Regions from separate parts of the Colwellia sp. MB02u-10 genome, predicted to be linked through region 3. Evidence: predicted binding sites of a transcription regulator. Region 3 holds the regulator's gene; each other region holds the start of a gene.
The links. The regulator sigma-54, encoded in region 3, starts transcription at its own class of promoters, with help from an activator protein. The targets are predictions, from matches to a motif close to GTTGGCACGNNNNTNGNNT.
Positions count from the first base shown of each region.

Region 1: fliE (flagellar hook-basal body complex protein FliE) is a predicted target of sigma-54. The motif match lies at 9,240-9,258, and genes of this name have one in related genera.
Region 2: H4J59_RS05870 (PAS domain-containing sensor histidine kinase) is a predicted target of sigma-54. The motif match lies at 1,312-1,330, and genes of this name have one in related genera.

Region 1 is NZ_JACGVK010000105.1:34,438-44,545, forward strand. Features, by position in the region: gene fliM (flagellar motor switch protein FliM) at 1-728, opposite strand, end outside; gene fliL (flagellar basal body-associated protein FliL) at 871-1,404, opposite strand; gene H4J59_RS05830 (flagellar hook-length control protein FliK) at 1,506-3,026, opposite strand; gene fliJ (flagellar export protein FliJ) at 3,277-3,711, opposite strand; gene fliI (flagellar protein export ATPase FliI) at 3,740-5,095, opposite strand; gene fliH (flagellar assembly protein FliH) at 5,212-6,006, opposite strand; gene fliG (flagellar motor switch protein FliG) at 6,031-7,083, opposite strand; gene fliF (flagellar basal-body MS-ring/collar protein FliF) at 7,076-8,797, opposite strand; gene fliE (flagellar hook-basal body complex protein FliE) at 8,845-9,189, opposite strand; gene H4J59_RS05865 (sigma-54 dependent transcriptional regulator) at 9,459-10,108, opposite strand, start outside.
Region 2 is NZ_JACGVK010000105.1:45,132-55,239, forward strand. Features, by position in the region: gene H4J59_RS05865 (sigma-54 dependent transcriptional regulator) at 1-105, opposite strand, end outside; gene H4J59_RS05870 (PAS domain-containing sensor histidine kinase) at 92-1,276, opposite strand; gene H4J59_RS05875 (sigma-54 dependent transcriptional regulator) at 1,665-3,143, opposite strand; gene H4J59_RS05880 (hypothetical protein) at 3,599-3,883, shown strand; gene fliS (flagellar export chaperone FliS) at 3,955-4,353, shown strand; gene H4J59_RS05890 (hypothetical protein) at 4,353-4,793, shown strand; gene fliD (flagellar filament capping protein FliD) at 5,975-7,399, opposite strand; gene H4J59_RS05900 (flagellar protein FlaG) at 7,534-7,935, opposite strand; gene H4J59_RS05905 (flagellin) at 8,100-9,632, opposite strand.
Region 3 is NZ_JACGVK010000139.1:46,022-56,129, reverse strand. Features, by position in the region: gene mgtE (magnesium transporter) at 1-77, opposite strand, end outside; gene H4J59_RS18005 (HPr family phosphocarrier protein) at 592-870, opposite strand; gene rapZ (RNase adapter RapZ) at 877-1,731, opposite strand; gene ptsN (PTS IIA-like nitrogen regulatory protein PtsN) at 1,738-2,196, opposite strand; gene hpf (ribosome hibernation promoting factor) at 2,226-2,513, opposite strand; gene H4J59_RS17985 (RNA polymerase factor sigma-54) at 2,550-4,055, opposite strand; gene lptB (LPS export ABC transporter ATP-binding protein) at 4,107-4,838, opposite strand; gene lptA (lipopolysaccharide transport periplasmic protein LptA) at 4,839-5,399, opposite strand; gene lptC (LPS export ABC transporter periplasmic protein LptC) at 5,365-5,931, opposite strand; gene kdsC (3-deoxy-manno-octulosonate-8-phosphatase KdsC) at 5,928-6,473, opposite strand; gene H4J59_RS17960 (KpsF/GutQ family sugar-phosphate isomerase) at 6,476-7,441, opposite strand; gene H4J59_RS17955 (calcium/sodium antiporter) at 7,458-8,438, opposite strand; gene mlaF (phospholipid ABC transporter ATP-binding protein MlaF) at 8,805-9,614, shown strand; gene mlaE (lipid asymmetry maintenance ABC transporter permease subunit MlaE) at 9,611-10,108, shown strand, end outside.

The DNA.
Region 1 (10,108 bases), on a different contig from region 3:
ATATCAGTATCTTCTTTGTCAGATTGTAAACCGGCATCAAGTAATTCACGAATAGGCTCTAACATGGCGTAGGGTAAAACCACATGAAAATCGCCACCACCACCATCAAGTTCAATATGAAAAGAACTAATCACCACCACTTCAGTTGGGCTAACAATATTTGCCATCGACGGGTTAACTTCTGAATCAAGATATTCAAATGAAACATCCATCACCGGTGACCAGGCTACTTTGTAATCTTCAAAGATAATTTTTAACAACATTTGCACAATACGGCGTTCAGTAGGGGTAAATTCACGACCTTCAATTTTTGCATGATATCGACCATCACCACCAAAAAAATTGTCCACTAATATAAAAACTAGTCGCGCTTCCATGGTAATTAATGCGGTGCCTTTTAAAGGCCGAAAGCGCACCATATTTAAACTGGTTGGCACAAATAAAGTATGTACGTATTCTCCAAACTTGATCATTTGGATACCGTTAATAGAAACTTCTGCGGTGCGACGCATCATATTAAATAAACTAATACGCATATGACGTGCAAAACGTTCGTTGATCATCTCCAACGTTGGCATACGACCACGAACAAGGCGATCTTGCGAAGAAAAATCGTAATCAGAGGTCTCTCCTGAATTGGCAGAGTCCTCTACAGTTTCATCTTCTTCAACATCATCAACACCGTGTAAAAGTGCATCAATTTCATCTTGAGATAATAAATCACTCACTCAATAGTCTCTTTATCTTGTTAGTTTAGTTACACTGTTCACAAACCATAGCCGTTAACTTAAGCAAAAGTTTAATCAAAAATTCAATCAAAAGCTTCAATCAACCAAGCAATCTATCAGCGGCTATTTTTCTTCAAAGGTATTACTGCATGACAAAGCCGGTAAAGAGTACTTTTTCAACCACTGCACTCCCCTCGATTTCAGTCATTATTTTCTGAACTGCCACTAAAGACTTTTGCTTTAAAGCTATTTTTCCTGCACTTGTTGCTAGATCATCAGCATTCGACGTTGAGAAAACACCTAACAAGGCACTTTCAATTAAGGGGACATGTTTTTTAGCGGTTTCTTCATTTTCAATACCTCGTACCAACAGCTGTACACGAATTTCAACAAAGCGATCGCGAGCGGTTCCCGGTGCATTAAAGCGAAAATGTCTTGGCATAGGCACATACAAAGCTGAGCCAAGTTCAGCACCTGCGCCTTTTACCTCTGTGTTTTCAGCGCCTGTGTCTAAAGCGGCATCTATCTCAGCTTGTGAAATGTCATTATCACCACCAAAGATAAAAAACGCAGCCACACCGCTAGCAATAGCTAAAACGGCAACAATAGCGATAATGATAATCAACTTTTTTTTCTTATCTGGGTTATCCAGCTTAAGTTCTTTTTCGTCGGCCATGGTTCCTACCTGTGAAGAATTCTTATATCTATTGTTAAACTATATCGTTGAATAGCTGCTAATCCAAAGGGTTTATCAAGTATTGTCAGTGTATTAATGAATTAAGCATAGTAATCGATACCGGTTGACGAAGCTTTGAGCACATTCACCATGGCGTTATCATTTTCACTAAAATTATCTTCAGCCGACTGGGCATTTTGACCACTGTTAGACTGGCTGTCAAAACCATGACCATTTTGCTCTTTTGCTTCGCGCTGTTCGATATTTGCCTCCCCAACATCAACACCGTTTTCAGCTAACATATCGCGTAACTTGCCCATGTTTTGCTCTAAAGCCTCTCTTGCTTGCTGGTTTTGCACCACAAATTGCACCGCGGCTTGCTCATTTTGTAAATTCACTCGCACATGAATATTGCCCATCTCTGGTGGGTCAAGTTGAATTTCCACTTGTTGAATTTTTTGGTTGATCATCACCATCACTTTATCTTTAACAGCGTCAGCAAAATCTTTACGGTAAATAGCAATAGTCTCAGTCTGCATAGTGGCAAATGATTTTTGTGTGGAGACAGTATTTGTCGTTAATTGATTAACCGTACTTTCAAAACTTTGCTCTTGCTGGGCAGCTAATTCCGCAGCACTTGTCAGCGGCTTGGCTTGATCGACTAAGGTTTGATTAAAAACTGACGGCACTTTCTCAACTTGTGGTGTTAGCTTATCGCTCTCAGTTTTAGAGGTTTTTTGTGCATCAAGCATGGCACTGGCTAATTTATCAAAGTCTTCATTGATCACTGTTTTCTGAGTAACATCAAGTTTTGCATCTGTAACCGATGTCGTTGCCACAGTCGCTGTACTTTGATTAACGAGGTGAGTTTGTGGTGCTTCGATATCGCTACCAAGTTTAAATTCACTCGCTTTATCGCTGGCACTATTTTGTAATGCGCTATTGTTAGTTATTTGGTCAATATCTTGGGCTTTATCTAAGCCGGCATTGCCTTCTTCAGTTAATGCTTTTATGCCGGCTTGCTTTGCCATTAGCTCGGCATCATCAATGCTACCTTGCTCACTCTTTAATGGCGTTGTGCCAGCAGTTGTTGTTTGCATATAGCCTGATGTAACGCCGCCGCCCTGCACTGTCCCTTCAACAGCATTATTTGCTGTAGATTTTGTCAATAATTGCTCTGCTCCACTTAACATTTTTAATAAATCAACCGCGTCATCATTTTCAACATCGGTCGCTAAGCCATTTTGGGCTTCGGCTTGATGTTCAGTTTGAGTTTGAAAGCCAAGATAGGATTTTAGCTCAGCGTTTGGCGCAGAGAGAGTCTCGGCATCGTCTATCGGTAAAGGCACAGGTAAAGTACGGGCATCATCAGCCTCATTACCTTTGGATAAACGCTCGCGTTTTAAAGCCTCTTGGTGTTGTTCTGCCGCTTTAGAGACAAAATTGCCATATGGCTCAGTATTTCCTTCTGATTCTTCCGCTTTTTTTCTGGCATAGTGTTGCTCCATCGCATCATTAAATGCGTTGCTTTTAGCTTGACTTTTTATTGACAAACTACCTTTAGCACCAGAGGTGTCGGGGCTTTGGCCAGCATCAGTAGACAATATATTTATTTGAGACATAACAGACCTTTCTTAAATGTAGACTTAAGCGCAATTTAATAAATTATTTCTATAGTTAATTAAGCAATATTCATTCCAAAACTAACTTTCAAAAGAGCTGACAATACAATAACAACATAAATCTAGGCGATAAATCTTAAAATTAACTGAGTATATAAACATCAATAACAAACCTTGAGTTTATATCTTGATGCTCATGGGTTTTACTCAAGTACTTAATCTATTGTCTCTAGTATGAACATCGCGGAGTTTAGCGACGGCGACGAACAAATTGTTGTGTCGCCATTTCATCAAACATTTTTTGTTCTTTTTTATTCGCGACTAATTGCAGGGCAGCAAGCTTTTTATTACGTAGTAATTCTACCGCTTGTATTTTTTGCCTTTGCTCTAACCATTGTTTTTTTCGCGTATCAACTAATGCTTTAGCTTGATGAACCGCAACTTTAACCTGTTGAGAGGCGTTATCTAGTTTCGCGATAAAAGCATGAAAATGGCTATATGTTGCACTATCAATACCCTCGATTGAACGCTGATTAAGCCGGCGCATATATTCTAAACGATAATCGCTAACACTTTTTAAACGCGCTTTGTTTTGTTCATAATCGACCTCTGCCACTTGTAATGCTTGTGAGGCTTTTTGTTCTTTATCAAGTTCATACTTATATAAGGTGTTCAACTGTTTCATCGGTTTAGTGACCTATGCGTTATTGTGTCTACTGATTTTTATTGGCATGAGCTTGCGCTGCCGCTAATACTTCCTGCAGCTGAGTTAAACTTTGATCATAAGGAATAATTTCAAGCGTTTTTTGCTGCAAAAAAAATTGAATTACGGGTTGCAAATCAATCGATTGATCTATTCTTGGATCCGTACCTCTGCTGTAGGCGCCAATGGCAATCAAATCTTTATTTTCTTGATATAAGGCATAAATCTGCCGCAGTTGCCTGGCAAGTTGCTGATGTTCTTGGCTGGTTACCATCGGCATAACTCGACTAATTGAGCCTTCAATATCAACCGCTGGATAATGCCCAGCATCAGCTAATTTTCGTGACAAAACAATATGACCGTCTAAAATGGCACGGGCAGCATCAGCAATCGGGTCTTGTAAATCATCACCTTCGGTTAAGACAGTAAAAAATGCACTGATTGAACCTTGGCCCTCCCCGCCATTGCCAGCTCGCTCAACGAGTTGGGGTAATTTAGAGAAAACTGATGGCGGATAACCTTTCGTTGCTGGTGGCTCGCCTACCGCTAGTGCTATTTCGCGCTGCGCTTGTGCATAACGCGTCAGTGAATCTACCAGTAATAAAACATTTAAACCTTGGTCACGAAAGTATTCGCTGATTTGCACTGCGGTTTCACAGCCCTTAAGCCGCATTAACGCTGAATTATCGGCAGGTGCTGCCACCACCACAGAACGCGCTCGACCTTCTTCACCCAAAATTTCTTCAATAAACTCTTTAACTTCTCGTCCACGCTCGCCAATTAACCCTACCACAATAACATCAGCGTTTGTGCCACGTGTCATCATACCTAACAGCACACTTTTACCGACACCTGAGCCCGCAAACAACCCCATTCGTTGCCCAACACCAACGGTTAGAAAACTGTTAATCGAGCGCACTCCAACATCTAGAGGCTCTGTAATGGCGCGTCGTGATAGAGGATTGATCGGTGTACTGTCATATTGATAACTATCAGAGGCTTTAATCGGCCCTTTACCGTCAAGCGGTTTACCAACACCGTCAATAACTCGGCCTAATAAGTCCATTGATAAGGGTAAACGTGCTTTAGTCGACAAAGGCACAACTCGTGCGCCAGGTAATACCCCTTGCAAGCTTTGTTCTGGCATTAAAAACGTTATCTCTTGGGCAAAACCAACAATTTCTGCAATCAGCTCGCCTTGTGATGTTTCCACCAAACATTGGCTACCAACTGCGGCTTTAACACCGACCGCTTCTAAAGTTAAGCCCACCACACGCACTAAACGCCCAGCAACAGAGACACTGTGCGGGTGAATAAACTTTTCACTATTTTTTAAACGTTCAGTTATGCGATTTATATCAACCATAGAAATTTTTACGCTTATTAATAGAGTGTTAACAGGACAATATCTGTCGCTACACAGTTAATGTGTGTCGGGTTTATGTTTGTAAGCTTCATGACTTATTTTTATTGAGGTTCGCTTTATTGATATAAAGCGTCTTGCAAAAACGAGTCCAAAACCTCATTCAAGCGTGACTTAACACTTAGATCAATATTAGAGGTACTGTTTTCAATTTGGCAACTCCCGGGGCTCAATTGTGGAGCAGCCAATAAACGCCAACCTTGTTCTTGGATATGTGCTGCGCCAAATTGTGCTTCTACTAACTTAATGTCTGTGGGATGCAATAAAATTTGGGTTTGAGACTCTTGTGCCGGTAAGGCTTTAATACCTTCAGCGATCGCCGATAATAAAATATCTGGGTTAGTTTTCGCTTCGTGCTTAGTCACCGCTTGGGTTAGTTGCACGACTAACTGTAATAGTTGCGCTTCAACATTTTTTTCAACATTAAGCAAAGGCTGATGTAATTGGTCTAATAGGATTTGCATCGCTGCGATTTGTTGTTCGCTGGTTTCTTTACCTTCAGCTAAACCTTGTATCACACCTTCTTCACTACCTGAAATAAGACCCGCTTCATGACCACTGGTTTTACCTTCATCAAAACCTTTAGCAAAACCGTCTGCTTTCCCCTCATTAAAGCCTTCTTCAAATGCGGCTTGGCGAATGTCTTCTATATCTTGTGCCTTTAACGGCACAGGCTCATTCACTTCTGTCTCTTCTGGTGGCTCATAACGCCAATTCATTGACTGGCCTAAGGCATTAGTTTTACTAACGTTTGTATCTTCGTCTGGTTGCACATTAGGTGCTGACCAGGTATCAACTTGTTCAATTTGTTTTGCGGGCATCGCCCCAGTGCTTGGCTCAGAATCTGCTGCCATTACTTTACACTCTCTGATGTTTGATTATAAGAATTCATCGCCGCCACCGCCGCCACCAAGCATAATTTCACCGGCATCAGATAATCGATGTGCAACCGCCAAAATTTCTTTTTGCGCTGCTTCAACTTCACTAATGCGTACTGGGCCCATCACTTCAAGATCATCCGCTAGCATTTCTGCAGCACGTTTAGACATATTGGCCATAATTTTTTCTTTTAAGGCTTCGTCAGCACCTTTTATTGCTTTCATTAGCGCATCTTGCTGAACTTCTCTTAAAATGGCTTGGATACCTCGATCGTCAACATCAGCAAGGTTTTCAAAGACAAACATAAGGTCTTGTATTTGTTGGCTCATTTCTTCGTCATGTTCACGAATTGAAGCCATCAACATACCTTCAACATTATTATCTAAATAGTTCATAATGTCTGCAGCCGCTTTCAGGCCGCCCATTTTCGCGGCTTGTGCACCCGCTTGACCGGCAAATTGTTTTTCCATGATCTCATTTAATTCTTGTAATGCCGCGGGTTGAACTTCTTCTAAATTAGCAATACGCATCATAAGATCCAAGCGTACTTTGTCGGCGAACTGGGTCAGTATTTCTGCTGATTGATCCGGTTCAAGGTAAGATAAAACGATGGTTTGAATTTGAGGATGTTCATTACGAATAATGTTCGCCACTTGCTTCGAGTCCATCCATTTCAAAGAATCAAGGCCCTTAGCACCACCACCTTTGACAATTTGATCAATAAGGTTACCCGCTTTATCTTCGCCTAATGCTGCGGTTAATGCTTTGCGAACAAACTCTTCACTTTTGAAACCAATAGTAGAAAAATTTTGAATTTCGTTAATAAATAACTTATGCACGGCGGTAATTTTTTGTTGAGTGAAATCTTCCATACCGGCCATGATCATACCCACTTTTTGCACTTGCTTCGGCTCTAAGTGTTTGAGTATTTGTGCAGCATCTTCTTCTGAAAGGCTCAACAATAAAATCGCAGCTTTTTCGGCGCCGTCAAGTTTATTGACGTCATAGCTAGACGATTGTTGCTCTGCTAGTTCTTGGTTTTCATCACTCATTTTCGGTTAACCAACTTTTAACGACTTGCGATGATAATTCTGGCTCGTTTGCCACTAAGGCCCGTACCGCCTTTAATATATCGCCATCACGATGTAAATCAGGCAATTGTAAACTACCATCAGGAGCAAAGCCAATTGAGCTAGCATCTAACTCAGATGACAACATATCCATGGTTTCATCACCCAAATCGACATGACTATCAAGCGACTTATCACCGTAATCACTCGGGGTTTTTTCCGGGTGAATTAGGCGTTTTAACATCGGACGCACCACCGCAATAAACAGAATAGCAATTAAGATAACCGCCCCAAGCAATTTTGCATATTTATAAATAGTAGGATCTTTCCACCAGGCTAGTGGAGCCACAGCTATAATTTCTGGACGAGAAAACGGTAAAGTAACCACCTCTAATGAATCACCACGTTGTAAATTAAAACCAATACTGCCTTGCAATAAACGACGAATATTGGCCATTTCTTGTACAGAGCGTGGTGTGGGTACAGGCTCACCTTCAGCATTGAGCTCAGACAAGTAATCTAAGGCAACAGAGACACTAATGCGATGAATAACGCCAGTTTGTTGTTTGGTATAGCTAATAGCCTCGTCGAGTTCATAATTACGTGTCGACTCTGTATGTTTGCGGCCCGGCATGGTTTGCTGTTGAGCATTGCCCGTAGCATCTTCGGGAATATTACTGTCCAGTGGTGGTTGATTAGTTAACGCACCTGGAATACCACCCAGTAAACCACCAATGGTATTATCTTCAACTTTCATTTCGCTGCGCAAAGCTGGTAAATCTGAATTATAACGTCGTTGAGTTTCTTCGGTATTGGTAAAGTCCATGGCCACGTCAACTTGTGCGGTAAAGTTACCTAAACCTACTACTGGAATTAAGATCGAATCAATCTTATTCATATATTCTGCTTCGCGTTTTTGTTCAATTTCGAATTCTTTACGTGAGCGTGACGACACAGAATTTTGTGAGCCAGAATTTAATAAACGACCATTTTGGTCAGTCACCGTGACCCGATTGGGCGATAAACTTTGCACGGCCGATCCGACAATATCTACTACAGCGTCAACTTCTTCTTCAGATAGCAGACGACCCCGACTCAAGGTCAGTACCACAGTAGCTGACGGGTTTTTCTCACGTTTAGCGAAAACATTTTCACGCGGAATGGCTAATAAAACTCGAGCGCGTGAAATAGATTTTAACTCTTCAATGGTTCGGGCAAGTTGCTGCTCTCTAGAATGCTTTAAACGTTCAGTTTCAAGCCGTTGACTCACACCAAACCCCATATCTTGCATAAGAATTTCGCTGCCTTCAGAAGGCGCACCACTTAGGCCGCCACGAGCTAGCATCAACTTAACATCTTGGTATTGGTTACTTTCTACCGATATTGTGTTGTTTTCTTGACGGTATTCAACTTGCTTGCTGTCCAGAAAATCCATGGTTTTAATCAATTGCTCGGTCGGCAATTTAGTTAAAAAACGATATTCGGCTTCATTGGCTAGCATGATAACAAACACAGCAATCGCGAAACAAATCGCTAGCGCAATCACTATGGTCATTTGACGTAGAAAATCAACATTACCCATAGCAGCGGCTAAACCTGACTTTTGTTCACCAACATCATCTGAACTATCATTGGCGACTAAATCATTGTTACCATCTGCCAAGGTTAAATTTGTGTTGTTTGTTGAATCTGCCACTTACTTCTCTCCGCGTCACTATCGTTTTATGCTTAACCACTGAGCCGCTATACTGGCATGCTCATAATTTCTTTATAAGCTTCAACAAACTTATTACGCACCTGAACGGTCGCATCGAAAGCAATACCTGCCTTTGACGCCGAAATCATAGTGTCAGCCAAAGTAACACTGCGATCGCCAAGTTCAAAAGCGGTACGCTTTGCACCCGCATCTTGTTGTAGCTCATTGACATTATTTACAGCATCTTTTAACAAGCTACCAAAGTCACTACCGGCTTTGCTCACCGGTGGTGTGCCCATGCCATTTGCTTCACCTATGGGTAGTTTATTACCCATAGCTTCCATCGACATGCTTTGCATTTGGGCGTATAAAGAATTAGTTTTAATATCCATGGCTATCTCGCTTTCGTCAATTTCTTGTTACTTAATGTTACCTAAGACTAAAGCAAGCATAGTGCCAAGCTAAATAATATCGCAAAATATTGAAAAAATCACCTGATAAAAAAGCTAGAATATCTTTTAAAGTTTTTAAAAAGACTTTAAAATCAGATAGAAACTGAAAATAAATAAATATAGTAAATATAAATAAATAATTAATGAAACGAAAAAAACGACGTTAAAGCGTCGTTTTTTTGTTACAAACAGGTACTAAGCCTATTTTTTTAAAGTGGGATATTAATACCACTATCACGCATACGCGCAATTTTATAACGTAAGGTGCGTGGACTAATACCTAAACGCTCAGCCACATCTTTACGACTGCCGCGACAAGCATGCAAAGTGTCTAATATTATTTGATGTTCTTGTAGTTTAAGTTCACTGCCGAGTTTGTCGTTTTTTTCAGCGTCTACTGCCTCACTTGCTACCTTGTGGGTTTCAAAATCATCGATCAATAAATCATTCGCATCAATGCAACGATCACTTTGTAAAATTAACGCCCGTTGAATAACATTGTCTAACTCTCGCACATTACCCGGCCAGTCGTAAGCCAGTAATTTACTACGCGCGGCGACGGTGAATTCAGGAATAACATTACCGTCTTTTTGACAAATACGGCTAATAAGATGTGTCGCCAAGGGCAGAATGTCATCTCGGCGTTCATTAAGTGGCAACCAGGTTAATGGGAATACATTCAGTCGATAATATAAGTCTTCTCTAAAAATACCACTTTGCACCGCGGCTTTTAAATCGCGATTACTGGTGGCTATTACTCTGACATCTAAGCTGATGGTTTTACGTCCACCTATGCGTTCTACTTCTCGCTCTTGCAACACGCGTAAAATTTTGGCTTGTAAACTTAAGTCCATTTCTG
Region 2 (10,108 bases), on a different contig from region 3:
TGAGTCTACGGCTAAACATTGATAGCCCGCTAACAGCAAAGTATCAACCAGTGCCTCTCTCAGTCCGGCATCATCTTCAACAACCATTATTTTACTTGTGCTCATGACTAAGCTCCTTAGACAAAAATGCCGTGTTAGTCTCTTCACTGACCAGTAAAGGTATTTTCATACAAAAATGTGCCCCTTCACCTGGCTGACTTAACAAGCTCACTTCACCTTGGTGTGCATTAGTGACAGATTTTACCACCGCTAGGCCTAAACCTGTGCCTTGGCTTCTTGAGGTATAAAAAGGTTCGAATATTTTATCGGCTAGCTCACCACTAATGCCAGGGCCATTATCACGCACACTAATATAGGCATATTCGTCCTGACAGTAAGCACTAATGTTGATAACGGCATTGGCTTTAATGACAGATAAACTATTGTGTATTAAGTTGTGAATTGCCCCCGACAAAGCACTCATATTGCCTAAAATTTCACAGCCTTGTTGGCAAAAGTGCAGATTAACTTTTGCGCCAGCTTGACTCACTTGCGGCTCAATGGCTTGCTTGGCTTGCTCAATCAGTTGGTTGATATTAAGCGGTTCAACAACCGCTTTACTGCCACTTTTAGCAAACAACAACATGTCATTAACTTGCTGCTCTAAGTCATGTAGGCGTAACATTAATTTGTCTTGAAAATTAACCCGTGCATCAGGGCTAAGTTTTTTATTGCGTAGATTAGCGCCATACAACATGGCAGCCGATAAGGGCGTACGAATTTGATGAGCCAATTTTGACACCATACGCCCTAAAGACGATAGTCGCTGTAATTGGCCAAGCTTATCTTGTAAAAGTCGCGTTTCGGTTAAATCAGTGATCATGATCAACTGCCCAGGTTGACCACCTAAAGTGGTAATTTCTAATTTTACCCGGCGACCATCATTTAACGAAACCTCGTGCCAATCATCAGCGCGGGGTTTAAAAGAGCGTTTAATCACACCAAACCAAGGTTGACCCAAAATGGGCTCATCAAGCAAACGTTTAGCGCTGTCATTAATTTTCACCACAATACCGTTGCCATCAAGCATGATCATCCCCGTTGGCATAACATCAATAACGTGTTGCAGTTGTTTGTTTTGTTGACGTAAGTACGCCAATTCACCCGCGTAGTTTTCGCTTTCTAGTCGATTGGATTGCTCGCGTTTAAGACTAACCTCATCAAATGAAGTTACTACACGATTCAGCGCAGAATTGGCTGAAGAAGAATTGGTCGATGTCGAATAGGCAAGTGCCATAATATTTTACCCGAGTAAGGAAGTACACTCGAACAAAGCATTAAGCATGCCAACCAATTAAACTGATATTATTCAGTAACTAAAGCACATTATTTCGATTAAAATTGGCTGTCAATAAAATGGCTAACATCATCAAAGCGTTAAAAGAACACTGAACGGCGAGCTAAAAGCGCTATTACCATCTGTATTTAAACAATGTCTATTTAAACAATGTCTATTTAAACAATGCGTATTTAAACAATGGGTATAACTGACTTTATTGGCTGAGCTAAAAAGTAAAACGCCCTTGAAATAATCATTATTTCAAGGGCGTTTTACGCAATCAAGCTAACAAAGCAGCGCTAACTTGTCTTGCTGTTACCTAGCGCTGATAGCTATGAATGAATAATTAACTGACTTTCTGGAGATTATATTTACGCATTTTCTCTACCAAGGTAGTGCGGCGCATACCTAAAAGCTCAGCTGAACGAGCAACAACCCAATCATTTTTACCTAAGGCTTGGTTAATCAAGGAAATTTCTAAATCAGCTAAATACTCTTTTAGGTTCAGACCATTATTGGGCAACACATCAAGGATATTGCCACTATCAGCGCTCGCATCTGCTGAGCTTGTTTGTGCTATAGCCTCTTCTTCATCGTCATAATCAGCACCTGAAAACATTTCATTAATCGCTTCACGTTCTTGTAACTCTTCAGGATATTCAGGTTGATAATCATCTATGTCTAAGTGTTGATACTTCAACGGTAGTTGTCCAACATTAACCACCTGCTCGCCATACATAATAATCATACGTTCAATTAAATTGGAGAGTTCTCTCACATTACCGGCCCAGGTATGCTCTTTTAACGATTCAATCGCTTGTTCAGTAAAGCGCACTGACTGCCCTTGCTCAGCAGAAAATCGTGAAATAAGCTCTTGCAACAAGAGTGGAATATCTTCTTTTCGCTCTCTTAGCGACGGAGTTTCGATAGGAAAAACATTTAATCGATAGTAAAGATCTTCACGAAAATGATTAGTTTTAATCATGTCTTCTAAATGTTGATGTGTCGCTGCAACAATTCGCACATTAGCTTTTAAACTTTTAGCACCACCTACCCGTTCAAAGGTTCGTTCTTGTAACACACGTAATAATTTTACTTGCATGGGTTGTGGCATATCACCAATTTCATCGAGAAATAGTGTGCCGCCTTCCGCCATTTCAAAGCGACCTTTGCGCGTAGAAATAGCACCGGTAAATGCCCCTTTTTCATGGCCAAACAGTTCACTTTCTAATAAATCAGCGGGAATAGCACCACAATTAACCGGCACAAATGGCCCTTTGCTTCGCTCTGACAAGTTATGAATATTACGCGCGACCACCTCTTTACCTGTGCCCGACTCGCCTAAAATCAAAACACTGGCCGAAGTAGAAGCCACTTGTTCAATTAAAAATCGTACCTCTTGCATTGCACTACTCGTACCCACCAAAGAGCGAAATAAAGAGTTTGGACGATTAAAACCACGTTTTGACGGCAGGTTATTATGGTACTGGTGACTATGGTGCACTAACTCGGTCAATTGTGCATAATTTAGCGGTGTGGTTAATTCACCAATCACGTTGACATAACCACTCAATTGTTTTTTATCAATAAAATCATGATAAATAAAAGGATAGGTTGGCTGAGATTTAATAATATTTTGTAACTTTTCAGAAACGTCACCACATAAAATAATGGTCAGAACATTCGGCACTTCAGCTAGATATTGATCAATTTCTTCTTCAGCAAAAACATGAAAATACTCGCCAACAAAAGCTAAAACTGTTTCTATTTGGTGGCGTCTTGTCGCATCATTATCGACGACTAAAATATATTTTTTCTCTTGCATTGTTTGCCTTTGTATTTGTTGACTTCACGTTTGCTCATCTTGCGTTTTTTGATCTTACTTTTGACCTTACGTAGAGCCTAACAAGTCATTTATTATTATAAGCTGCCGCCATTATTCACTTGCTGCCGTGATTAATCAACAATAAATTGACACTTGTCTGTCATTTTATTGTCAGTTAAAGTAAAAAAGAAGCCAGCCGATACAGGGTAAACAACGAAAATAGCTTGCGGTTAATACTCACATGCACACAAGTAAAAAACGCCCTATTAACGCCATGTCAAAAAAACAACAACTAAGCTTACCTATAATCACTTGAATGATTTTGGTATTTAAACAAGCAGATAATTGCTTATATTTCATTACAATACTGTTTTTTTTAAGTCTAAATCAAAAGTGGCATGAAATAAGCTTGTCTGAGCAACACGATTAGAAATAAAATTTAGTAGGAATATTCGATGTTAATTATTAATGGCACAGCTGAGCTTATGAAAGATAATGGCAGCTTTCAAAAAGGCGACAGATACGAGTTCAATATGTTCTCAGTAAATATGCCGCTAGAAGAGCAGCTTGTGCAGATAGAAGACTATTTAGTAACACGCGGTTGGGACAATATTGAAGTGGCCGATAACGGCATAGTTGCAGACCCTAAAGCCATTGAGCACGGTGTGTTACTCGCCGCTTACGAAAAGGCTAAAAGCGAAGGTTTTGCAGTCACCATTAATAACCAAGCTTTACTATAATTTATAATATTCAATTTTAAATCTAATGTATTTTAGTATAATAGATTATTGTCTTACAGCTGGAGATATCTATGATTCACGCGTCATTAAAAAAATATCAACAAGTTAACAAAAGCACAGCTCAACAAGCGTCACCTTATCAATTGGTTGCCATGTTGTTTCAAAAATTACTCGATAACATTGCTACCGCTAAAGGCGCTATTAACCAAAAAAATTACGCTAAAAAAGGCGCTGAGATTTCAAACGCCATTTCCATTATAGGTGTATTACAAGCCTCACTTGATTTTAAACAAGGCGGAGAAATATCCAATAATTTAGCCTCTATCTACGTTTATTGCTCAGAACAATTACTAGCCGCTAGCTTAAGTAATGATATTGATAAACTTAATGAAATTGCTCAAATATTAATCCCTATTAAGTCAGGCTGGGATAACATACCCCTTGATACTCAACAAGAAGTAAGCTTCTAGTGGCTTTAACAGCCATTGAAAATTTAACTGATATTATTGAGGTATCTAAACTGCTCCTTAAGCTTTTAGATACCGCAGATATTCAGGGTCAGAGTGAGAATAAAGTAGAGAGTGGAACAGAGGGCAGAATAGAGAGTGGAATAGACAGTGTAGGAGAGAATAAAAAGTCGATTGCAGAGTCAACCAGCCACGATAACAGCGAGCAAATTAATACAGCAAAGCTGCTTAAATTAATAAAGCACAGAGAAGATAAAATTTATCAGTTATTCGAACACTTTAGCCCAGAAGAATTGCAATTACACCTTGCAGAACTGCAAACTATGGCGGCACTCGACAGCCAACTTATTGAAAAAGTAAATCGTACTCAAGAGTCAGCCAAGTCAGAAATTTTGACCCTAAAGAAAAACAGAAAAGCGATAAACCTCTATCAAAAACGGTAAAGATACTCAGCAGATAACACTACTATTACCATGCCACCTTTTCTAAACTGATCAACAACATAATGCCTGCTGCAGGGGTTTGTTGGCCTATCAGCATAATCACCCGCTTATCGGTTGTCAGACTGAAGTCCGACCTACAAAACAATTGCCCAAGGCTATATTTTCACTCAAAGTCATTATGTAGATTTAATCTAGGTTTAATCTAGGTTTAATCTAGATTGGAGGTGGGCTGGATGTCGGTTATATTTCGGCTGGATGTAGGTTGGACTTCAGTCCAACAAGTTAAATAAAATTTAACCATTTTCAACATAAAAACAGATCAACAACATAATACCCGCTACAGGTTTTATTGGCCTATCAGCATAATCACCCGCTTAACGGTTGTCAGACTGAAGTCCGACCTACAAAACAATTGCCAAAGCTATATTTTTACTCAAAGTCACTATGTAGATTTAATCTAGATTGGTTGTAGGTTCGATGTGGGCTTGATGTAGGTTTAATCTAGGTTGGTTGGATGCTTGATGTAGGTTGGACTTCAGTCCAACAAGTTAAATGAAATTTAACCATTTTCAACACAAAAACAGTTCAACAACATAATACCCGCTACAGGTTTTATTGGCCTATCAGCATAATCACCCGCTTAACGGTTGACGGACTGAAGTCCGACCTACAAAACAATTGCCCAAGGTTATATTTTCACTAGATGTGACTATGTAGATTTAATCTAGGTTCGTTGTAGGCTAGAGATAGGTTGAATGTGGGATTGATATCGGTTCGATGTAGGTTGGACTTCAGTCCAACAAGTTAAATAAAATTTAACCATTTTCAACACAAAAACAGTTCAACAACATAATACCCGCTGCAGGTTTTATTGGCCTATCAGCATAATCACCCGCTTAACGGTTGTCAGACTGAAGTCCGACCTACAAAACAATTGCCCAAGGCTATATTTTCACTCGAAGTCACTATGTAGATTTAATCTAGGTTCGTTGTAGGCTAGAGATAGGTTGAATGTGGGATTGATATCGGTTCGATGTAGGTTGGACTTCAGTCCAACAAGTTAAATGAAATTTAACCATTTTCAACATAAAAACAGATCAACAACATAGTCACCCGCTTAACGGTTGTCAGACTAAAGTCCGACCTACAAAACAATTGCCCAAGGCTATATTTAGCGCTTGTTAATTATTGTTTCTTACCACACCTGGCAAGTTATCAAGCTGCTGTTCTAAATAACTACTGGTCGCATTCAAATTAGATACAATCAAGTCCATAGCATTATACTGTGCGAATAATCGTGTTTCTAATGAATCGATACGACGAGTAAAGTCAATGCGTTCATCATCTATTGTTGTTAATTGATTAGTTTTACTGTCAATACGCCCCTCAATTAAACCACCTGACTCAGTGTAAAAGTCAGTTAAGGTTTTAAGTGATGCAGCAAAACCTGGGGCATCGTCAGAGCCAACAAAAAAGTTTTCCACCCCGCCAACATTCAATGCTATTTGTGCATTTAAATCTTCACTGTCTAGTTCTAATTTACCAAAGCGGTCTGCACGAATGCCTAATTGGTTCAAGGTTAAATTGTCACTGCCACTACTGGCAAATGAGGTACTCAGCTCTTGGCGTAGTTTACCCATTACACCACGTAATAATGAATCGCCCGCAAGTGGTCCTACTCCATCTTCGCTTGACGCACCAAGTTGCTTGCTAAGATCAACCAGTTCGTTATAACTTTTTACAAAGCCTTCAATACCGGCTTTAATATTAGTATTATTTTCAGAGACACTTGCCTTGCTGATACTGTCATCAACATCATGCACTTTTTTTGCTGTAATAGTTATGCCGTCGATAGCATCAACAAACTCATTGCTACTGTTGGTGACCACTAATGCACCATCTATGGTTATTTTTGCGTCTGTTGCTGCACTAGTTTCTGAAAGATTTGTGGCAAAGGTAGGCGAGCCTGAGTCAGCATCATAAGCTAAACGAGATAAACCCGCATTGTCCGTATTGTTGCCGTCAGAAGCATCGTTGGTCGTCACTTTAATGGCGTTAGCAAGACCGGTTTCTTTGCTGGTAAAAACAAGATGTTGGCCGTTATCATCGGTAATAATAGTGGCGGTAATTGCGTCGTTATCTAGGCTGTCGTTAACCGAGTCGCGAATATCGCTTAATGTTGCACTGCTTGATACGCTAATATCAAAACTGTTACTACCTGAAGCAAAAGTCAAGGTACCTTCACCCACAGCTTCGCTGCTGTCAATGCCCGCCGAAACGAGTTTATGCGTGCTGGCGAGTTGGTCAACCTGAACAGAATAACTGCCCACTTCGGCAATTTTTGTACTGCTTAGTGCAACAAAACTATCAGAACCGCTGATATTTCTTTGTTGATATTTATCTGCACTGGCTAAATTTTCAATAGCGTCGGCAACATTTTGCAAGCCACCTTTTAGCGCACCAACGGCAGAAATATCCGTGGTTATTATGGCTTCGCGACGATTTAAACGACTTTCAAATGGTGCCCGTTCAGCGCCGACAATCGCGTCAACAATTTCAGAAACTTGAAGGCCTGAGCCTATACCTGTAAAGGCAATATCTACCATAATCCCACCAATTTTTGTTGCCGTAAGTGCTAGCTAACAGTATACCTAAATAAATAACGGCCATTAAAAACAATAACTCATAGGGCGTCAATAATAGCCGTTAATATAACTGTCAATATAACTGCCAATCGAGCTTATATTTCTGTATCTATTAAGTTACCCGTCGCATTAGACAATTTAGAAATAATGCCCAACACTTCTTCCGATGGATATTGCTTCACTAAATCGCCGGTGCTTTTATCAAGCACTTTAATCACATCGCGTCCTGAGTCTTTATCGACTAAAAATTCTAAACTTCGATTCATTTCACCCATAAAATCTTGCAATTGTTGCGCCACCTTTTCCAATTGCTTGGGTGTCATCGCTGGTGTATTGCTTGCTTCACTGATACTGCTTTTACTTTGCTCTTCAATACGGGCTGTATTTTTTGCTAAATCGTTTTCAGCCTCTGCTTTATGTAAAGCTGATCGCTCAGTTTTATTACTGGTTAAGTTACTTGAATTAACCAGGCTATTGTCGCTATTAGTTACATTCATCTCTGACCCCTTTTTATCACCTAAACACTTGACGTTACTGTCTATTATTAGTGTTACTTTTAGGTGGAATTTCATTCACCATAAAACGCAAAAAGGAAGGAGTAATGGCCCCTTCCTTCACTTATGCCACTAAGATAAAATCTATCCTAGTGTGAGTTGGAGACCTAACCTAACAAGCTTAATGCCGCTTGTGGTAATTGGTTAGCTTGCGACAAGATTGAGGTACCTGCTTGTTGCAAGATTTGGTTCTTGGTCAAGTTAGCGGTTTCTACCGCAAAGTCAGTGTCTTGAATACGGCCACGTGACGCTGATAAGTTTTCTTGAATATTAGATAAATTACTGATGGTATAGTCAAAACGGTTTTGCACCGCACCTAAATCAGCGCGTTGGCTGTCAACTTGTGCTAATGCGCTATCGATTACCGCCAAGGCATCTTGTGCACCTTGCTCTGTACCTAAGTCTACATCTGATATAGCATCAATATCTACCGTTGCCGTTACTGTGGCCGCTAATGTTTTAGTATCTGTTGAAGCGATTGAGAATTCACTCGTTCCTGTTAGTTCAATGGTACCTGCAACTCGCGCAGCATCAGCTCCTTCAATATTACCACCACTACCATCATCTTTATCGTCTGTTAATGTTATCTGCCCTTTAGTAGTTCCAGCGCTATCTAAATAGTCTAGGGTAACGGTATCCTCTGTAGTACTAGAGGCCAGATTACTGGTATTGTTATAGCTCTCAATCGTAATATCTGCGCCTGTCTCATTTGATAAGGTAATTTCACCGTTAGTTGCGTTATGCGTTGCTGTAACACCATGTGTGCCTGTTGTTTCATTAATTTTTGCTGCAAGGGCTGATTGATCTGTAGCTGCAATCGTTGTTGCGGCAATAGATGTTCCGTTTAGATCAAAACTTACATTACCACTGACTGCTGAAGCCATCCCCATGACTACTGACGTTGAGGCTGTTGCTGTAACACCATGTTCGCCTGTCTTATCGTTTATAGCCGTTGCCGCTGCTTCAGCTGAAGAGCCAACTCCAACATCAACCGTTGTTGTATTGGCACCTGTGGTAAAATCAAGTGTTGATGCATCAATAACTGATGCTGGTAATGTTGTAGCTGCATCACTAACACCGCCAAAACCGGTATTATCAGCCCCTTCTATCGTCGCTGCAGAGGCGCTAACTCCAATATCTTCAGCGGCTGTACTAGTCATAGTAATAGCAATAGTCTCATTGGCATTAGAACCGACTTGGAAGTTTTTAGAGCCAAAACTACCGTCTAATAATTTTTGACTACCAAATGAGGTGGTATCAGAGATACGGGTTAATTCAGATTGTAAAGCTGACACTTCTTTTTGCATGGCGTCACGGTCATCAGATGAGTTAGACCCGTTAGCTGATTGCAAGGCGAGTTCACGCATACGTTGTAAAATATCAGTAGAGGCCGACATAGCGCCCTCTGCGGTTTGCGCCATTGAAATGCCGTCGTTAGCATTTCGTTGCGCTACGCCTAAACCATTAATTTGTGAAGTTAAACGGTTTGAAATTTGTAAACCAGCCGCATCATCTTTGGCGCTGTTAATACGCATACCCGATGATAAACGTTCCATTGAGGTGGCTAAATCATTACTAGATTTAGACAAGTTACGTTGTGCGTTTAATGATGCCGTATTGGTGATTACTGAAATAGCCATTTTTAAAACTCCTGATTACAATATGTAATACGTTAGTTAAACAATTTAATAAGTCAGGAACTTCAATTTAGTAGTATTTAAATTTTAAAGCACCCGTTCTAAATACTTTAACGGCAGCTCTTCAAATAACTTTAAACTTATTATGAATTTATTTAATAATTAATGTTTGAGCCCATTTTGGCGACTGTAGGGGCGAATTTATTCGCCTGGGGATAACATTGAAGAATAATGTGTGCGTTTTAATACTCGGGGTTTGGCGACTGAAGTCGCCCCTACAGGTCGCCCCTACAGTCGCCCCTACAGAACACACGAATGATGAACTTGTCGGGGCGAATTTATTCGCCTGGGGATAACATTGGAGAATAATGTGTGCGTTTTAATACTCGGGGTTTGGCGACTGAAGTCGCCCCTACAGAACACACGAATGATGAACTTGTAGGGGCGAATTTATTCGCCTGGGGATAACATTGGAGAAT
Region 3 (10,108 bases):
AACATACCACTATCAAGGGCATCATTAACCTGCTGAAGGCGCTGATGATTGTATTCTTGTTTAGAACCTTCCGGCATATATTCACCTTTTGCCGTTGTAAAACGAAAACTGAAAATTATCAGGGGTTGTTGAACTGACTTTAGTGCAGTTTGTTTAGTAGGTAGGCTCAGCAAACACATGATATGCCGCTGGCTACATAGACGTATGAGCACGCCATAGCCCTTGCAAACTAATACTATTATCTTTGGGTTTATCTAAAGCTACTGAAGCGAGTTCAATGTTAACCCAAAAAGTTAAACAGATCCTATTATGAGAGATAACTATTAAGCTTTTGTTATAGCCAATAAATAAACATAAGCATCGATAGATTTGGACGGTAGTGCGACTCAGGAGACACAGTTGAAAACGGTTATGCTTGAGTTATTTCGCTTATTCTAAAAGCTTTAATGTAGTGCTAAATTGGCTAGTATATTATTTTAGTCACTAGGGTTCGTTAATAATTATCCGCGTAGAGTTTACCGTAATCTAGCCATTTTAGCAGCTTTTTTATTGACTTAAGCGTGTGCTTAGCAAGGATAAAGCACTCAGTTATTATTCGGCTTCATTAAATTTGTCACTAAAGAGTTGGCAAATCTCTACTAGGGCTTGTTCAGCATCTTGGCCAGAAGCAATAACCTTGACGGTTTTACCTTGGGCGCCTGCCAGCAGCATTAGCCCCATAATACTATTCGCGTCTGCTCGGTTTTCGTCTAATTCAATAATGACTTTAGCGGTGAATTTTTGGCTTAATTGGGCAAGCTTAGAAGCCGCTCGGGCATGCAGCCCAAGTTTATTGATAATAAGTACAGTGCAGCTAGTGGACTTGCTCATCTTAGTTTATGTGCCTTCAACGGTTAAGTCACGGTGGCGAGATTGCACATCTTTACGCTCTTTACGCAAATTATTTGCCAGTAATTCGGCAATATAGACCGAGCGATGCTTGCCACCCGTACAACCAATGGCAATGGTGATATAACTGCGATTATTACGTTCTAAGTGGGGTAACCAGGTCATCATAAAACTGTTAATTTGCCAAACAAATTTAGTCACAATGGGCTGGCTAGCAAGAAAGTCTTGTACCGGTTTGTCTAAACCTGTGTAGCCTTTTAGCTCTTTATCCCAAAATGGATTAGGTAAAAAGCGTGCATCAAAGACATAATCAGCATCTTGTGGTACACCATGTTTAAAACCAAATGATTCAAACACAACCACCATTGAACCAGACGTTTTACCCAGAACTCGCTCTCTAACTAAGTCAGCGAGTTGGTGCGGTGTCAGTTGACTGGTATTGATGTATAAGTCTGCCCGACTGGCGATGGGCTCAAGTAATTTTTTCTCCAAGGCAATCGCTTGGTCTAGCGCAATATTTTGCTTGATCAACGGATGTAAACGTCGCGTTTCACTGAACCGGCGAATAAGGTCACTATCATCAGCATCTAAATACAGTATGCTCAATTCTACCGCATTGGGCAGATATTCAATAATTTCGGGTACGTCGTTAGGATCGGCTGGTAGGTTACGAACATCGAGGCTTACGGCAACATTTTCATAATCATTAATAACCGTATGGGTCAGTGCGGGTAACAAGTTGACAGGGATATTATCAACACAATAATAACCTAAATCCTCTAAAACACGCAGTGCAACACTTTTCCCTGATCCTGAGCGGCCACTTACAATAATTAATTTCATCCGTGTTTAACTCGCTTGTTGTATTAACTGAAACAGTTCTTGATTACTTTTGCATTTACGCACTTGCTTGCAAAATTGCTTGTCACGAAAGATTTTTGCGATACTTTGCAGCGTACTCAAGTGGCTCTGGCATTCTTCTTCAGGAACGAATAAGGCGATAAAAATATCAACGGGGCGATGATCAATAGCGTCAAAATTAATCGCTTGTTCTGTGGTAATAACCACGGCAATAGGTTTCGTAGGCGTAGCATTTTCTAGACGGCCATGAGGTATAGCAATGCCATTACCTATGCCCGTTGAACCCATTCTTTCGCGTTTAACTAAGCTTTCTAAGAGCTGAAAAGTATCATGACTGTCGAGTTTATCGGCGGCCAAGCGACTTAAATATTCTAATATACGTTTTTTACTGGCACCCGGTGCTGCACAAATAGTGCAGTCCGGGGTTAAGATGTCTTGCAACTTCATAAACTTCTAAGACCTGTAGCGAAATGGCGCTAATGTTTGTTGATTTTACCTTTATATTTCAATATTTGGCGATCTAGCTTGTCAATTAATGCATCAATCGATGCATACATGTCACTATGCTGTGCCTTAGCATGAACTTCGGTGCCACTTAAGTGCACTGTTGATTCAGCAATCTGATTCTGTTTTTCTACCGTTAATACTACATGTACATTATTGATATGATCAAAATGACGTTCTAGTTTTTCAAACTTGCCATTGACATAATCACGTAATGAATCGGTAACATCGACATGGTGTCCAGTAAGATTAATTTGCATATACTTCAATCCTCTTTATTGGCTGAATAAAACTGCCTACAATAGGCTTTTACGTTGATTTGATGGCGGTATAGAAAGTGACTCTCGATATTTGGCAATGGTACGCCTTGCCACTTGTATACCTTGCTCTGCTAAAATATCTGCCATTTTACTATCGCTGAGTGGCTTTGCAGGCACTTCAGCAGCCACTAGCTTTTTAATTAATTCTCGAATAGCCGTTGATGAACATTCGCCGCCGTTTTCAGTACTAACGTGGCTAGAAAAAAAGTACTTAAGCTCAAAAATTCCTCTAGGCGTGTGCATATATTTTTGCGTGGTCACACGAGAAATAGTTGATTCATGCATATCTACGGCTTCGGCAATATCGTTCAATACCATAGGGCGCATTGACTCAGGTCCATGTTCAAAAAAGCCTTGTTGGCGTTGCACAATACAATTTGAAACCTTTAAAAGCGTTTCGTTACGGCTCTCTAAGCTTTTAATAAACCATTTTGCTTCTTGCAAGTTAGAGCGAATAAATTGATTATCAGTAGATGACTTCATTGAACGAGACATAGCCGCGTATTGCTGATTAACCGATAGTTTAGGTGCAGTGTCAGGATTGAGCTCTACTGTCCAGCGGCCGTTTTTCTTTTCAACAGACACGTCTGGGATAACATATTGTTCTTCACTTTTTATGACGCTATCACCTGGACGGGGATCTAAACTTTGTATTAGGCGAATAACTTCGCGTAATTGCTCTTCTTTCAAGCGTAATTTACGCATCAATTGACGATAATCGCGATTACCGAGTAAATCAATATACTCGCTGACGGCAATTTTGCTTTCCGCTAACCAAGGGGTATCTTTAGCAAATTGATTAAGCTGAATACGCAAGCACTCGGGAATTGAACGAGCGGCTACACCAATGGGGTCAAATACGTTAATACGCTTTAACACCACTTCAATCTCATCAAGTTCTACACCATCAATACCGACACTTTCTAAGATCTCTTCGGCTGAAACGGTTAAATAACCTGCTTCATCTATGGCTTCAATAATGGCAATGGCAATGGTTCTGTCAGTGTCAGTAAAGGGCGTTAGTTCCATCTGCCAAATCAGATGGTCTTGTAATGAGTCTTTCGTTTCACCTTGATAAGTATAATCTTCTGAGGCATGGCCAACACCGCCACTACTGACACCGGCACTGAAGTTATCATCCCATGTGCTATCACTGTTTAGTTCTTCGGGGATGTCTGTTTTTGCTAAACCTTCAGAGGAGCTAATTTCGTCTATCGAGGGAGTGGAGTCTTCGCTGCCATCAGAGGATGTTGCTGACTTTTCGCCTAAAGTTACCGAATATCCTGCTTCTAAATGGTCAGGGGTATTTTCTGAATTGTTATCGTGCGTTTCGTCAACTTCAAGCAAAGGGTTACTTTCAAGTGCCTCTTGAATCTCTAGTTGAAGATCCAAAGTTGATAATTGCAACAGTTTGATCGCCTGCTGCAATTGCGGGGTCATCGTTAACTGTTGTCCGATACGGAGTTGCAGAGTAGGACGCATTTACGTTTTCTTTTCCCTATTCAAATTCATTAGTTCAATTGGTTTTATTCACTATAGCGTGAATTGTTCGCCAAGGTATACATCTCTTACATGTTGATTTGCAAGAATTTGCTTTGAATTACCCTCAGCGATAAGTTCACCATGACTAACGATGTAGGCATGTTCACAAACATCGAGTGTTTCTCGTACATTGTGATCTGTGATCAAAATACCTATGCCACGATCTTTTAAGTGTAGGATAATTTTTTTTATATCACCTACTGAAATTGGGTCAACACCGGCAAAGGGTTCATCCAGAAGTATAAATTTAGGATCTGCGGCTAATGCCCGTGCTATTTCAACTCGTCGGCGCTCACCGCCAGATAAACTCATGCCTAAGTTATCTTTTATATGGCCTATGTTGAACTCTTCTAATAAATGTTCAAGTTTTTCTTGTCGGTCAACGTCACTAAGTGATTTACGTGTTTGTAAAATGGCCATGATGTTGTCATGAACCGATAACTTACGAAAAATAGAGGCTTCTTGTGGCAAATAACCGATACCTTTTCTCGCGCGCTCGTGCATCGGCAGTAAGGTTATATCTTCATCATTTAAGACAATTGAGCCACTGTCGTTCTTCACCAAGCCAACAATCATATAAAAAGAGGTGGTTTTACCTGCGCCATTTGGTCCTAATAAGCCAACAATTTGTCCTGCTGAAACGTGCATACTGACGTTTTTAACAACTTTCCTGCCTTTATAGGACTTGGCAAGGCCGGTTGCTGATAATGTAGAAGTTGACATTTACTCTTGCTTATCCTTTGATTTTATAGGCAATTTAATTTTGTTTTTCGGCTGTAATACGGTTTCAACTTTAGCATTGTCTAGGCTTTCGGCGTTGACATATTCTGTGGAAAAATTATAGGTGATTTTACTGCCACTGACTTTACTGCCTTCTTGGCTAAGGAGGGCATTGCCTGAAATAACGACGGTATTCATACTCGGCTCATAACGGATTTCATTGGCTTGCAAATTGATTGGGCTACCATCTTGAAGTGTTTGTTCAAAGGTCGCCGGTGAGCCTTTGGCAATATAAATTTTGCTGTCACTTTTTTCTTGGGTGATAACCTGTACTAACTCAGCATGTATGGTTAGTGTGCCCTGAGAAATAATGACATTATCAATATAACTGAATATTTTATTTTTGAGATCGGCAGCTTGGCGTGAAGAAGATATTTTAATCTCTTGTTCTACGTCAAATTTTTCTGCACTTGCGACAGGCACTAATAATGCTAACGCCGTGAGGCAATATAAGTTACTTTTTAATAAGTTACTTTTTAATTTTTTTATAAATAGTCTGTACATGTTCGGTCAATGTCATCTGTGTTGTGTTTAAGTCTACAATTAATCCTGAGCCATACATAGTAAATCCTTTACCTAATATTAAGATAGTTTGCTCTGAGCTGATAATATTAGTTTTTAAGTCCATTTCTAAATTTTTACCATGCACTTCCTGTATCAAACTTTCTTTATCAGTGGCGATTAAACGTACGCGATTTGCTAATTTTACGCGATTGTTGTTATACAAGGTGCCTTCATTGGCGGTTATTTTCCAAGTAGGTTTGTTGTTCCTTGGGTATAATGTATAGCGTGGATATTCAAAGTGTGTGACCCCTAATTCAGCATAATGTTCCATGCGTTTCGCTTCTACATTATAAGATAATGCCCCAGTATTTTTATACACATCACTGTTAAGGTTTTCAGCAATAAATTCAGGGTTATTTGCGGTATCGAGAATGTTGCTGGTTTCTTCCTTCGCGCCATACCATTCAAGTAAGCCATAGGTGGTTAAGGCCAATAAAAATAAGCTTATACTGACAAGGTATATGCGATTCATAGGCTAGCGCCCGTTGCATCAGCTAGGGTATTTTGGCTTTGCATAATAAGATCGCAAGTTTCGCGCACGGCGCCGAAACCACCTCGGGTATAGGTGATGTAGTCACAAGATTTTAAAATGGTGGGGTGCGCGTCATTGACCGCAATACTAAAACCAACATAATTAAGGCAGTCAAAATCTGGCATATCGTCGCCGATGTAAGCCACTTGTTCAGGCGCTAATGTTAATGCGCTGAGCATAGCTTTTAAAGCCGGTAGCTTATTTTCTTCGCCTTGTACTATGTGCTTAACATTTAATGCACTCATACGGGTTTGCACGATAGTTGAAGTTCTGCCCGTGATCACCGCTACATCAACGCCGCTTGCACCTAAGGCTTTAACGCCATAACCATCTTTAGTATGAAAGGCTTTCAATTCTTCACCATTATTACCTAAGTAAATACGACCATCTGAAAAAACGCCGTCTATATCACAAACAAAGAGTTTGATGTTTTGCGCTTTTTGCCAAACACTTGGCGCTACTTTTCCGTATAAACTGTTCACCTTTAGAGCACTCCAGATTTTAATAAGTCATGCATGTTCATCGCGCCAATGGGTTGGTTATTATCGTTAACAATAATTAAGCCGTTAATTTTTTTGTCTTCCATGATCTTTAATGCTTCAGCCGCCAGCATATCTTGCTTAGCCACTAAAGGTTTTTTTGTCATTACGCTGGTAATGCTGTCTTGGTGAATATTAATTTCTTCATCTAAAATACGGCGTAAATCACCATCAGTAAACAGGCCTATTAAGCTATTGTTTGCGTCAACAACAGCGGTCATACCCAAGCCTTTTAGTGACATTTCAACTAAGGCGTCTTTTATTTTAGCTTCTTGGCTTACTGTTGGCAGGCGTTCGTCTTTGTGCATGATATCGCCCAAGCGTAATAATAGCCTTTTACCTAAGCTGCCACCGGGGTGAGATAAGGCAAAATCATCTGCAGTAAAGCCGCGCGCATTCAATAAAGCCACCGCTAGGGCATCGCCCATAACTAAGGCTGCTGTGGTGCTAGAGGTGGGTGCCAAGCCTAGTGGGCAAGCTTCTTGTGCTACTTTTACACAAACATGGCTATCGGCAAGTTTAGCCAGCGTAGAGTCAGGATTACCCGTCATAGCGATGAGTTTTGTCCCGATACGCTTTAGAACCGGAATAATGGCCAAAACTTCGCCAGTTTCACCCGAATTAGAAATGGTCAGTACCACATCATCTACAGTCACCATACCTAGATCGCCATGGCTCGCTTCCCCCGGGTGAATAAAAAATGCGGGTGTGCCGGTACTCGCTAAGGTTGCGGCAATTTTACCACCAATATGCCCCGATTTTCCCATACCGATCACGATGACGCGGCCCCGACAATTAAACATTAACTCACAAGCTTGAGCAAAGTCGTCGTCAATAAATTGCGATAATTGTGCAACAGCTTGCTGCTCAATGTTAATGACATTTAGGGCTAATTGTTTGAAGTTTTTCATTGCTATAAACCACTTGTTACCTGTTAATTTGACTAAAAAGTAGCACTTGATAACCAATAAATACGGCTAATAATAGTAACCCTTTCGCCCGTGTGATGCGAAACTTTCCACCTCGACTAAAACAAAGTATAAATAATAAGAAGGTTGTTGCCAGCATAAATGGCGCGTCACGCACCGCGGCGGCATTATCGATATCGCCCGGCGCAATTAAGCCAGCTAACGATAAAACCGCAAGTATATTAAAGATATTCGAACCAATAATATTACCGAGTGCTAAATCATCTTCTTTTTTAATAATGCTCATAATACTGGCAGCTAACTCAGGTAGGCTAGTGCCAATAGCGATAACCGTTAAGCCGATGACTAAATCACTAATGCCAAAAGCTTTGGCTATAAATATTGATGAGTCAACCAGAAAACTAGCACTTAGCGGCAGTAGTATCATACCAACCACTAACCAGATTACCGATTGTTTGGTACTGACCCCATCAGGCACTTCTTGTTCTGCTTCTAAGACCATTTTATCGTCAATAGGGTTTTGTTTTGAACGTCTTAACGTGACGACAAGCAAGGTAGCAATATAAAGTACAAAGCCGACAATCAGTATTAAGCCTTCATTAAAACTAAAGTTGCTGTTGGCTAGCATATATGTCGCGATAGCCGTAACAACCAAAATAAGCGGGATTTCACGTTTAATGGTCGTTGAGGAAACCGATAAAGGATGAAACAGTGCCGTTAAGCCTAACACTAACGCAATGTTGGTAATATTTGAGCCAATGGCATTGCCGACGGCAGTATCTACATTACCCTGTAAAGAAGCCGTGACCGCTATCATGATTTCAGGTGCTGAAGAGCCCATAGCAACAATAGTTAAGCCAATTATCATAGGAGAAATACCCAGATTGCGTGCTAATGCTGAGGCACCAAATACAAATTTGTCTGCACTCCACACTAAAGTGATTAGTGAAAGTAATAAGATCAAAATTTGGATGAACATTCAAAGCTCCTGTTTGGCTAAGATAAATAAATAGTGTTTGTGCTAATTGATGAAAGACAAAGAGGAATTATAAACCACGGATGGTAACCGATGACACTCAATTAATACTCATTTTGCTAACATAACGTGAGCGAAAAGCATTATAAACTTTTTCTGATATTATTGGCACGTGGATTCACAATAAAATAACTAAGCCAAGAAAAAGGCTTGTTCATTACGCTAACTTTACACTTGCGTTACATTTATATACTTTTGGTTACTCTTTTAGCACTAAATAGTTGTGAATTTGTAATGACTGAGGTGTTGCGCTGCGGTAGAATTCTACTACATAAAACAATAATTGACAGTGATGTTATTCCAAGCGATATGTCTGAAATTTTAGTTGATATCAAAAATATGACCTTTAAGCGTAACGAGCGTGTTATTTATGATGGCATTAGTTTGTCTATTCCTAAAGGTAAAGTTACCGCGATAATGGGTCCAAGTGGTATTGGTAAAACTACGTTATTGCGCTTAATTGGTGGTCAAATTAAACCAGAGTCTGGGCAGATCCTTTTCGATGGCCACGACATTCCTAAATTGTCTCGTAGTGCATTATATGAAATACGTAAACGTATGAGTATGCTATTTCAAAGTGGTGCCTTGTTTACCGACATGAGTGTTTACGACAATATCGCCTTTCCTATACGCGAGCATACCCAGTTATCAGAAGACATCATTGAAAAAATGGTGTTAATGAAATTAGAAGCGGTGGGTTTGCGTGGTGCAAGAAATTTACGTCCAGGTGAACTCTCTGGTGGTATGGCGCGTCGAGCAGCATTAGCTCGCTCAATTGCGCTTGACCCTGAACTTATTCTTTACGATGAGCCCTTTGCTGGCCAAGATCCTATTTCTATGGGCGTGATTGTCCGGCTCATTCATCAACTAGGTGATGCATTGGGATTAACCTCTGTGGTGGTATCTCATGATGTCCCAGAAGCGATGAGTATTGCAGATTATATTTATATTATTGCCGAGCAAAAAATTATTGGCCAAGGTACGCCGGAAGAAATCTACGCGCACACCTCACCTTTAGTGCAGCAATTTGTTAAAGGTGAAGCGGATGGCCCGGTGCCATTTCATTATCCTGCGGCGTCATATAGTGAAGAGTTAATTGGTCGAGGTGTTGAGAAGTGAATCAGCTGCAAATATTGGGTCATAGCATTATCGAACAAATCTCAGGCTTAGGCAGAGCTTTGTTGATGTTAGCATCAGCGCTCTTGCATATTCCGAACCCACGCAAAGGTTTTCCTTTGTTGTTGAACCAATTGTACTCCGTTGGCGTATTATCTTTAGTTATCATCGTTGTTTCGGGTTTGTTTATCGGCATGGTATTGGCTTTACAGGGTTATACTATTCTGGTTGATTTTGGCGCTGAAGCTAGCTTAGGGCCAATGGTCGCCTTGTCGTTATTACGTGAGTTAGGTCCAGTGGTTGCCGCCTTACTTTTTGCTGGTCGAGCTGGGTCTGCGCTGACTGCTGAAATAGGTTTGATGAAAGCAACAGAGCAACTTTCTAGCCTTGAAATGATGGCAGTAGATCCTTTGCGTCGTATTATTGCCCCGCGCTTTTGGGCTGGTTTTATCAGTTTGCCACTATTAGCAGCTATATTTTCTGCGGTGGGCATTTTA